One region of the Desulfovectis peckii genome, then DNA from elsewhere that is predicted to be linked to it. Evidence: riboswitches for the same ligand, from Rfam matches in the RefSeq annotation. Region 1 holds a riboswitch; each other region holds the start of a gene.
What was found. Region 1 has a riboswitch for cyclic di-AMP ahead of ACZ5NG_RS03210 (C40 family peptidase). Riboswitches for the same ligand answer to the same signal wherever they lie in the genome.
Positions count from the first base shown of each region.

Region 2: it holds a riboswitch for cyclic di-AMP, as region 1 does, so the genes downstream of both, eam (glutamate 2,3-aminomutase) here and ACZ5NG_RS03210 (C40 family peptidase) in region 1, are expected to answer to the same signal.
Region 3: it holds a riboswitch for cyclic di-AMP, as region 1 does, so the genes downstream of both, ACZ5NG_RS06970 (quaternary amine ABC transporter ATP-binding protein) here and ACZ5NG_RS03210 (C40 family peptidase) in region 1, are expected to answer to the same signal.

Region 1 is NZ_AP042409.1:645,727-649,005, reverse strand. Features, by position in the region: gene ACZ5NG_RS03215 (helix-turn-helix domain-containing protein) at 1-626, shown strand, start outside; gene ACZ5NG_RS03210 (C40 family peptidase) at 683-1,324, opposite strand; cyclic di-AMP (ydaO/yuaA leader) riboswitch at 1,325-1,458, opposite strand; gene ACZ5NG_RS03205 (acyl-CoA dehydratase activase-related protein) at 1,811-3,279, shown strand, end outside.
Region 2 is NZ_AP042409.1:1,170,663-1,173,941, reverse strand. Features, by position in the region: gene cobU (bifunctional adenosylcobinamide kinase/adenosylcobinamide-phosphate guanylyltransferase) at 1-192, shown strand, start outside; gene cobC (alpha-ribazole phosphatase) at 221-829, shown strand; cyclic di-AMP (ydaO/yuaA leader) riboswitch at 978-1,114, shown strand; gene eam (glutamate 2,3-aminomutase) at 1,244-2,506, shown strand; gene ACZ5NG_RS05860 (YtrH family sporulation protein) at 2,569-2,892, shown strand; gene ACZ5NG_RS05855 (hypothetical protein) at 2,889-3,279, shown strand, end outside.
Region 3 is NZ_AP042409.1:1,397,580-1,400,858, forward strand. Features, by position in the region: gene ACZ5NG_RS06965 (ABC transporter permease) at 13-837, opposite strand; gene ACZ5NG_RS06970 (quaternary amine ABC transporter ATP-binding protein) at 830-2,032, opposite strand; cyclic di-AMP (ydaO/yuaA leader) riboswitch at 2,185-2,338, opposite strand; gene rpe (ribulose-phosphate 3-epimerase) at 2,438-3,094, opposite strand; gene rsgA (ribosome small subunit-dependent GTPase A) at 3,087-3,279, opposite strand, start outside.

The DNA of each region.
Region 1 (3,279 bases):
TCCGGGTAAAACGGCGTCATGCAGCTCAAAACGTTAAATCCCAAAAAGAAGTTTTTTTATCTTCTATAAACTTAGCACCGGAAAGCATTTATCGGTTACTGCGGGCAGCATATTTTTTATATCACCTTAACCATTATGCTAAAACCGGAAACGAATATCTTTATGATTTAAAAGAACAGGTACTATATGCCTTTTACCAAAGATATTCCGCCACAGACTGTTTAAAAATATTTTTTATTCCGGGAGAACAGCATATCAAACTCTGCCCGAAGTGCAAAAGAAAAGCACAACAACAGCGCATCAGTTACAGCGAATACGCCCGGCATACCGGCGGCTGTAATTGTTGTGTTAAAGATGACCGTCACTACAGTTTATACGAATTTGTTATAGATTACGACGAATATCACTTTTGTTTTCATACCCCATACACTGTAGCCCGCAAATGGTTCAAGGGTAAAAAGATTCCCACCAAATTCAGTAGCAGTCGCTATGAAATGGGTACCAATTTCGGGCGCTCCATTTTTGAACTGGAAGCCAAGGCAATTCCACTGGCGGAAGTAATTTCCGAATTAAAAGATTTTCTGGATTATGTAAACCAGTCTGCATTATCCGTTTCAAGAAGTTAATAAAAAGGCTGAAGCACTACGTTCGTTCGCAGTGCTTCAGCCTTTTTTAATCATATTTAAGGTAAAACGCGGCAAAAGCCGTACAAATGCTCTCCCCAATAAGGGCCGTAAATAGATGTAATTTGCACACCTCTGCTCGATGTTGAGCTAATGAACTGATTGTTGCCTAAATAAATACCGGTGTGCGATATATATCCCCCGTCTTTAAATGCCACGATATCCCCCGGCATAGCCTCTTGAACGGAAATTTTGGTACCGTAGTTATACTGTTCGGCGGCTGTGCGGGGCAAAGATATACCCGCATATTCATACACATACTTGACAAAGCCGGAGCAATCAAACCCTTGCGGTGAGCTTCCCGTATAGCGGTAGGGAGTACCCACAAATGACTTGGCGTAGGCGGTCAGTGCTGCTGCCCGATCCGTTCCACGGGAAACATCAGCAGTACGGGGGCGTTGCTCGGCAGCTGCGCTGCCCTCCTGCTTAACCAGCAGTACTTGACCGGGATGAATTAAAGGTGAACTAAGAGAGTTAAGACGTTGAATCTCGGCAACCGTTGTGCCATAGGTTACAGATATCCTCCACAACGTGTCGCCTTTTTGCACAGTGTGATAGGTATCTGCGAAAGCAACTGCAGGTGCCGCCGTCATTGCTGCAGTTAATACAGCAGATAACAAAAGTTTCTTAGTCCTTTTCATTTTGCCTCACTTTCCACGCCTACGAGGTTAGCTGCCGGGTTAGGACCGAAAGTGTAGCCCTTTGCTTAAAAAGCAATAAACCCCACATAATTGGTTCCCCCGCTTACCTAACGGTAATTCGGCGTATTCTGTTATTTTTACTAGTTGATTAATTGTTGGATATGTAACTATACGCACTAATACAATTATTTAGGGAGCAAAAAAGAAAAAATGTAAAAAAATAATACTTGTTCCTATGTTACCAAAATTTATTAACGAACACAATAACTTAAAAATAACTTTTTCGACAATAAATTATAACCTCGAATTATGCAATAGATTGGCAAGCTATTTAAAATGTGTTAAGTTTGTCGTAGAATTAATAAAAATACAATGATACCCACAAACTTATGTTTTGTTGCTTTCTTAATTTTGCTAATCATGGTAGTATATCTAATAGCTTGATGTACAGCGGAACAATTATAAGGAGAACAGTGAGGAGTAAAGATGAACAGCGTTTTAAATGTAGGGCTTGATGTTGGTTCTACTACCATAAAAATGGTTGTATTGGATAACCAAAACAATATCGTATATAAAAAGTATTTAAGACACTTCTCTGACATTAAAAACAGCTTGATAGCTTTGCTTGAAGATGCCAAGCCTGTTTTAAAGAGAAGATTGTTAACTATTATGATCACCGGTTCCGGCGGCTTTAATATTTCACGAAATTTAAACGTATCCTTTATTCAAGAAGTAATTGCCTGTGCCCATGCCATTAAAAATATCATTCCCAAAACTGATACCGCCATTGAATTAGGCGGCGAAGACGCTAAAATCACCTATTGGGGTGATTCTGTTGAACAAAGAATGAACGGAACTTGTGCCGGCGGTACCGGAGCCTTTATTGACCAAATGGCGGCATTGTTGCAAACCGATGCTGCCGGATTAAACGAACTGGCTAAAAACTATCGGCATATTTATCCAATAGCTTCCAGATGCGGTGTGTTTGCTAAAACAGATGTTCAGCCATTGCTAAATGAAGGGGTGGCAAAAGAAGATATTGCCGCATCCGTACTTCAGGCGGTAGTAAACCAAACAATCAGCGGATTGGCTCAAGGAAGACCAATTAGCGGTAAAGTAGCTTTTTTGGGCGGACCGCTGCATTTTATGTCCGAACTGAGAAAACGCTTTATTGAAACCTTGAATTTAAAAAGTGAAGATGTAATTGCTCCTAGCGATTCCCAATACTTTGTCGCTATCGGAGCGGCTTTGTCATCCCGTGAGGAAGAACCGGTTCCCTTTGAATGTTTATATGAAAGAAGCCCTAATATCTGGAAGATGAATGATGACGAAAGCGAAAAAACAGAACCGCTGTTCGCCAATGAAGCCGAGTATGAAGAATTTAAAGCCAGGCATGCCCGGCATAAAGTAAAAAGATTAGATTTAGCAAGCTACCAAGGCAACGCTTTCCTTGGTATTGATGCCGGATCTACTACCACAAAGGTAGCTCTGATCAGCGAAAAGGGCGAATTACTGTTTTCTCACTACGGCAGTAATATGGGCAACCCATTGGAATCAACCATTGAAGCCCTAAAGAAACTGTATGCCAAGATGAACGATAAAACCAAAATTGTCTGCTCAGCTGTAACCGGTTATGGAGAACGCTTAATCAAAGCGGCGCTAAAAGTAGACATTGGGGAAATTGAGACCGTTGCCCACTACAAGGCTGCCAGCTTTTTTCTGCCGAATGTAAATTTTGTGCTGGATATCGGCGGACAGGACATGAAAAGCTTAGTCATTCGTGACGGTGCTATTGATTCCATCATGTTAAACGAAGCTTGTTCTTCAGGCTGCGGATCATTTATTGAAACCTTTGCCCATTCGCTGAATATGGGTGTAAAGGAATTTGCCCGGCTGGGAATTAAGGCTAAAAACCCTGTTGATCTCGGCACCCGCTGTACTGTATTTATGAACTC
Region 2 (3,279 bases), 520 kb from region 1:
GCAACGGTAATTATCGTGGCTAATGAAGTAAGCCTTGGCATAGTGCCGGATAACCGCATCGGTCGGGCATTTCGTGATGTAGCGGGGGTGGCCAATCAAATTATCGCCAAGGCTGCCGATGAAGTTTATCTTACGGTGGCCGGATTGCCGATTGAAATTAAATCACTGGCTGCTAAAAAACTGAATTTGTAAATGAAGATAATTAACTTAGGAGGAACATATGGGACTAAGACTGTACTTAGTAAGGCACGGCGAAACTAACTGGAATGCAGTCGGAAAGTTTCAAGGACACAGTGATGTGCCCTTATCGGAGGTGGGGCGCAGGCAAGCGGCCCGCTTGGCTCAGTATTTAAAAAACATAAAGATAGATGTGGTGCTGGCCAGTGACTTAAAAAGGGCACTGGAAACAGCGCAAATTGTCAGCGGAAAGCCGGCTGATGAAATAATCACTGACCTTAATTTGAGAGAAATCAATTTTGGCCATTGGGAAGGCTTAACATATGATGAAATCAATGCCTCATACGGGGAAATACTGCAAAAGTGGCGTAAAGAACCGTTAAACACGCGTATTCCCGGCGGGGAAGTATTCAGTGAGGTGGCGGAAAGAACAACGGCGGCGGTGCAAAAAATTATTGATCAATACCCAAATAAAAATGTGCTGGTTGTTTCCCACGGTGCGGCAATCAGAGCAATTATCTGCAGTATTATGGGCATAGACTTAAATAAACTGTGGCGCATGTATCTTGATAATTGTTCGCTGAGCATTATTCATTTTCCGGACAATAATATTAATAACGGCCTTTTACAACTGTATAACGCCGTATATTGAGGGCTTTAAGCCCTTTTTTCTTGCCTTTCTTTCCTTTTTTTAAGTGTGACTTATAATTAGCGCAAAAAAATTACATATACTGTTAATTAGTACTGGTAATTAGCTAAAAAATATGATATAATTCATTTGCTTAAAGTATAACTAAATATTATCAAAAACGCTGAATTCTTATTTAATTAAGAAGCGGAGGAACCAATTAAATGGGGTGAATCCTTGTAAGCAAGGAGGGGTTATCTTCCAACCCTAACCCGTCAGCTAACTTCGCAAGCGTGGGAAGAAAAACTGAAGGTACCTAAAAGGGTACTTATAGTTAGTGATGCCTAAAAACACTTCTTCTCACACGCGGGAAGGTGTTTTTTTATTTCGTTTGATTGACAAACTTTGGTAAAAAAACTATTAAGGGGGGATTTGTAGATGGCAATATTTTCGGTGCCAGGCAAATACTTAGACCAAAGGGACAAGCGATTAATTGCTTTGCAACGTGCTGCTGAGCTTCGTAGCAGAATCAGCGACTACCTAAAAGATAAGGATACAATATACACGGGCTTTGATTTGCAAGAGCAGATCCAAAAGCGCAAAGAAAGGATACTCAACTACTTTAATGCCGATGAAGAACAGTGGGCTAACTGGAAATGGCAGATGGCTAACCGCATAAAGACACCGGAAGTTCTAAGTGCGATTTTTGATTTAGATAAAGAAACCTCCCAAAAAATTGCCAAAGTAGGGGAAAGGTTTCGCTGGTCAATATCCCCTTATTATGCCAGTTTGATGGATTATACAGATGAGGCAGACCCGATTTGGATGCAAGCTGTACCCTCAGAGTTGGAATTAAAGGATGAAATCGGGCTGGACGACCCAATGGGAGAAGAGTTTACCTCTCCGGCTGCCTGCATTACCCGCCGCTATCCCGACCGTTTAATTATTAACGTGACCAATCAATGTGCGATGTACTGCCGCCACTGTCAACGCCGCCGTAACATCGGTGAAGTGGACCGGCACAAACCGAAAGAAATGCTGGAAGAAGCATTGGATTATATCCGCGCAAACCCGGAAATCAGAGATGTGCTAATTACCGGCGGAGATGCACTAATGCTGTCGGACAAAATGCTGGATTGGCTACTGGGTGAACTGGACAAGATTGAACATGTGGAAATCAAAAGACTGGGAACCAGAACAATTGTCACCTTGCCGCAGCGCATTACACCGGAATTGTGCGCTGTCTTAGAAAAACACCCGCCAATCTATATTAACACTCAGTTTAACCACCCCAGAGAAATTACCCCGGAAGCTAAAAAAGCCTGCGATATGTTAGTTAAGGCCGGCGTGGTTTTAGGAAACCAAGCGGTTCTTTTAAAAGGAATAAACAACGATCCCCATGTAATGAAAAAATTAAATCAACAGTTGCTGCGCATTCGGGTAAGACCCTACTATATTTTCCATGCTAAACAAGTTACCGGTACCGGCCACTTTATTACCTCCGTTGACGAAGGAATTGCCATTATGGAAAAACTGCGCGGCTATACCTCCGGCTTGGCCGTACCCACCTACATTATCAACGCGCCTAACGGTTACGGCAAAACGCCGGTTTTACCGAAATACCTGCTGAATAAAAATGAAGACGAAGTAGTTCTACGCACCTGGGAAAAGAGAATTATCCATTACCAAAACAAATACTAAAGCCGCATAAAACCCCTTCCCGGCTAATAACATTTTACAAAGCAGCTTGGGGAGGGGTTTCGATGACCTTTGAACAAAAAATGGTCATCATTTTTTTTACCGCCTTAGGCGTGGTATTAGGCGCATCAATTATAGGTGCCGCATCTGCCGTATTAGTGCGCCAGCCGCCGCTGACCACCATGCTGCGCTTAGCCGGTGAAATAAAGATATGGGCAATAGTTGCCGCTATCGGCGGCACCTTTACCGCCATTGAAGTGTTGGAATCCGGCATATTTGAAGGTGAAATCAAGGCGGTAATCAAACAACTGCTGTATTTGCTTAGCGGCTTTGCCGGCGCGCAGCTGGGCTATTTCCTCATTTTATATCTGGTGGGTGGCAAAAGTTGAAAAAGACCGTCTTGCAGATTATTTCCGCGCTGCTAATGGGAATAATTATCGGCAGTGCCGGCATGAGTTTACACATCAGTCGCGATTTTGAAGAACTGACGGCCGACAATCATTTGCTGCGGGAGGAATTAGAAAGCAAGCAGGCCGATTTGGAGGAAATGAAAAAATATTTGTATAAACAGCAGCAGAAAAAGGTGATTACCAATATCACCGCCAATGTGGACATTGATCAACAGCTGAATGATATCCCCAGCTTTGAAGCGGCCAGCATTCAATCAGCCGGAAAGAAAAAAATTCAAGAACTGCTGGAACCGCTGCTTTATCAGGAAATCAATAATGTAAATTATAAATTGATACCGCGAATTATCGACGGCAGGGAATTTACTT
Region 3 (3,279 bases), 750 kb from region 1:
TATCTTATAATTTTATGTTTTCTTGCCGGCAATGCTTTGGGTAATGCGGTCCAGAATAATGGCAATAATGACGATTGAAAGGCCGGCTTCAAAACCCAAACCTACATCTAAGCGCTGGATGCCGCGCAACACCATACCACCGAGCCCGCCAACCCCAACCATGGCGGCAATTACCACCATGGAGAGAGCTAACAGTATGCATTGGTTGACCCCGGTCATAATGGTTGGCAGGGCCAAAGGCAATTGTACTTTAAAAAGTTTTTGCCTTTCCGTTGAGCCAAAGGCCTCCGCCGCCTCGATCAACTCTTTAGGTACTTGCCGGATACCCAGGTCAGTCAGCTTAATAGCCGGCGGCATGGCAAATGCCACGGTGGCAATCAGTCCGGGTACTTCTCCCACACTAAATAAAATCACCACCGGCACTAAATAAACAAAAGGCGGCATTGTTTGCATTAAATCTAAAATCGGCATTATTATTCTGCGTACCCAATCGTTGCGCGCTGACCAAATTCCTAAAGGTATGCTCATGATTAACGACAGTATTGTGGCAATTAACACCAAGGTGATGGTCTCCACAGCGGGTTTCCACATTTCCATGTTCCAAATTAAAAACAGTCCTAATCCTGAACCGATGGCTATTTTGGGGCCGGCCAGGCGCCAGGCAATTAAAATCACAATTATCAGAAAAAGCAGCGGATGAAGGCGCAGCAATAAATCTGTAGAACTGCCAATCATAAATTTAATTATAGTGGTAATCAAAGCAAAAAGTCCGCCCAAGTAGGTGTTTGCTGCATCCACCAGCCATTCCGTAGCTTCTCCGATCGGTATTTTAAGCATCTTCGTCAACGCCTCCCCCTTTCCTCAGCATGCCGGCCAGTACGGCACCGCGAACAATTACACCCATTAATTTTCCGTCATCACTGACTACAGCTACCGGAAATTTAGAATCGGCCAGCAGGGGAATGACATCGTTTATGTGGGTATCCGGCGTTACTTGGGGTACGTCGGTGATGATTAACCTCTTGATATCTTTGTAGCCGTTCACTACAGCGTCAACACAGCAGTCTGCGGTGACAATCCCCAAAAGCCTCTTATCCCTGGCAGTAACAAAGATACTGGATAACCCCTTATCTCGCATCATGCGCAGTGCCATTCTGGGACCGTGATTAATGGTTATTGTCACATTGGGATCTTTCATCACACCCTCTGCCGTCAACACCTTGGTCATGTCCACGTCTTCCACGAATCGCTCGACATAGTCATTGGCCGGGTTGGTTAAGATATCTTCCGGCGTACCAATTTGCACCACACCGCCGTCTTTCATCAGCATTATGCGATCGCCGATTTTTAGTGCCTCATCCAAATCATGGGTGACAAAAATAATTGTTTTGTTCATCTTACTTTGGATGGATATCAGCTCATCCTGCATTTCTTTACGAATCAACGGATCCAGTGCACTAAAAGCCTCATCCATAAGTAAGATGTCGGGATCGCTGGCCAACGCCCGGGCCAAACCAACCCGCTGCTGCATGCCGCCGGAAAGTTCCCGGGGATAGGAATATTCCCAGCCTTTTAAACCTACTAATTCCAGAGCGGCACCGGCCTTTTCCAGCCTGTTTTTTTCATCCATGCCCTGTACTTCTAAACCATAAGCCGCATTTTCAATTACCGTCCGATGGGGAAACAAAGCAAAACTCTGAAAAACCATTCCGAGCTTCTTACGCCTGATATTGCGCAACTGCTCTTTGCCGGCGGCGGTAACATCCTCTCCGTCTATCAACACCTGTCCCCTTGTCGGTTCAATCAAGCGATTCAGGCAGCGCAGCAATGTTGATTTGCCACTGCCGGAAAGCCCCATAATCACAAAGGTTTCCCCGGCATCAACTTCAAAACTGACATTATATACCCCGACGGTTTGCTTTGTCTTCTTCAGTATCTCCTCTTTGCTTTTCCCTTGATCAATTAATTGCAAAGCTTTTCTCGGATTGTCGCCAAAAATTTTAACTAAATCCTTAACTACTAATTTTTTAATGTTCGTTAACCCCCCTTCAAAGAAATTACTGACTATCGCGTACGGTAACCGGAGCACACAAGTTACCGGTGGATAATATAAATAAAAAAACCCCATTAAGCGGGGCTTACAGACATGACAAAGTAAGTATAATAATAAAACTCTTATTATACATTATACCCCTACAACGCTTACGAAGTTAGCTGACGGGTTCGGGTCGGAGCTAACCCTATGTGCCAAGATAATGAATATTCCCTTTCGGCACAATTCACCCCTATAACTTGGTTCCTCCGCTCTTCAATTATGAAGATTCAGCGCACTGTAAAAGCTATTCCATTTTATTATAACATAATAACAAAAAACCCCATGGTTGTCCATGGGGAGGTATGTAAAAAGATAATATTTTCCAATAAACCGACAAATTAGCTATAAGTGGGCAGACTGGCGCAGTTGATGAACCGCTGCCGCTATATCTTCTCCGCCAAAGATTGCCGACCCGGCAACCAACACATTTGCCCCGGCCTGCACAACAGCGGCGGCGGTTTGCGGATTAATTCCACCGTCAACCTGTATTTCCGTCTGTAAGCCCGCCTTGTCAACCGCTTCCCTTATACTTTTTATCTTCGGCAGTACTTGCGGAATAAATTTTTGCCCGCCAAAACCCGGGTTAACCGTCATTAGCAATACTAAGTCCAAAAGGGGCAGCACATGCTCAATCATAGCGATTGGTGTTGCCGGGTTTAACGCCACGCCTGCTTTCGCTCCCAATTCCTTTATTTGGGTTACTACCCGATGTAAATGCACACAGGCCTCGGCGTGAACGGTGATGATATCCGCCCCCGCCTGAACAAAGTCGGCCAAGTATTTTTCCGGTTCAACAATCATCAAGTGAGTATCAAAAGTCATCTTGGAATGGCGGCGCAGTGCTTTAACTACCGGAGGGCCAATGGTAATGTTGGGCACAAAACGTCCGTCCATGACGTCAATGTGCAAGTACTCCGCCCCGGCAGCTTCCACTTGGCGCACATCCTCCGCCAAATTAGCAAAATTTGCAGATAATATTGATGGAGCCAGCTTAATCATAGTATCTCCTTTCTCGTTCCAGCAGCTCGTTATAATAGTGCAAGTAAATTTGATACCTTCTGGTGTCGATTTGTCCCTTTTCTACCGCCTCTCTAACCGCACAATCCGGTTCCTGAGCATGAGTGCAGCTGACAAAACGGCACTTTTTTTGATGGGCGGCTATTTCAGGAAAATAATTGACCAAT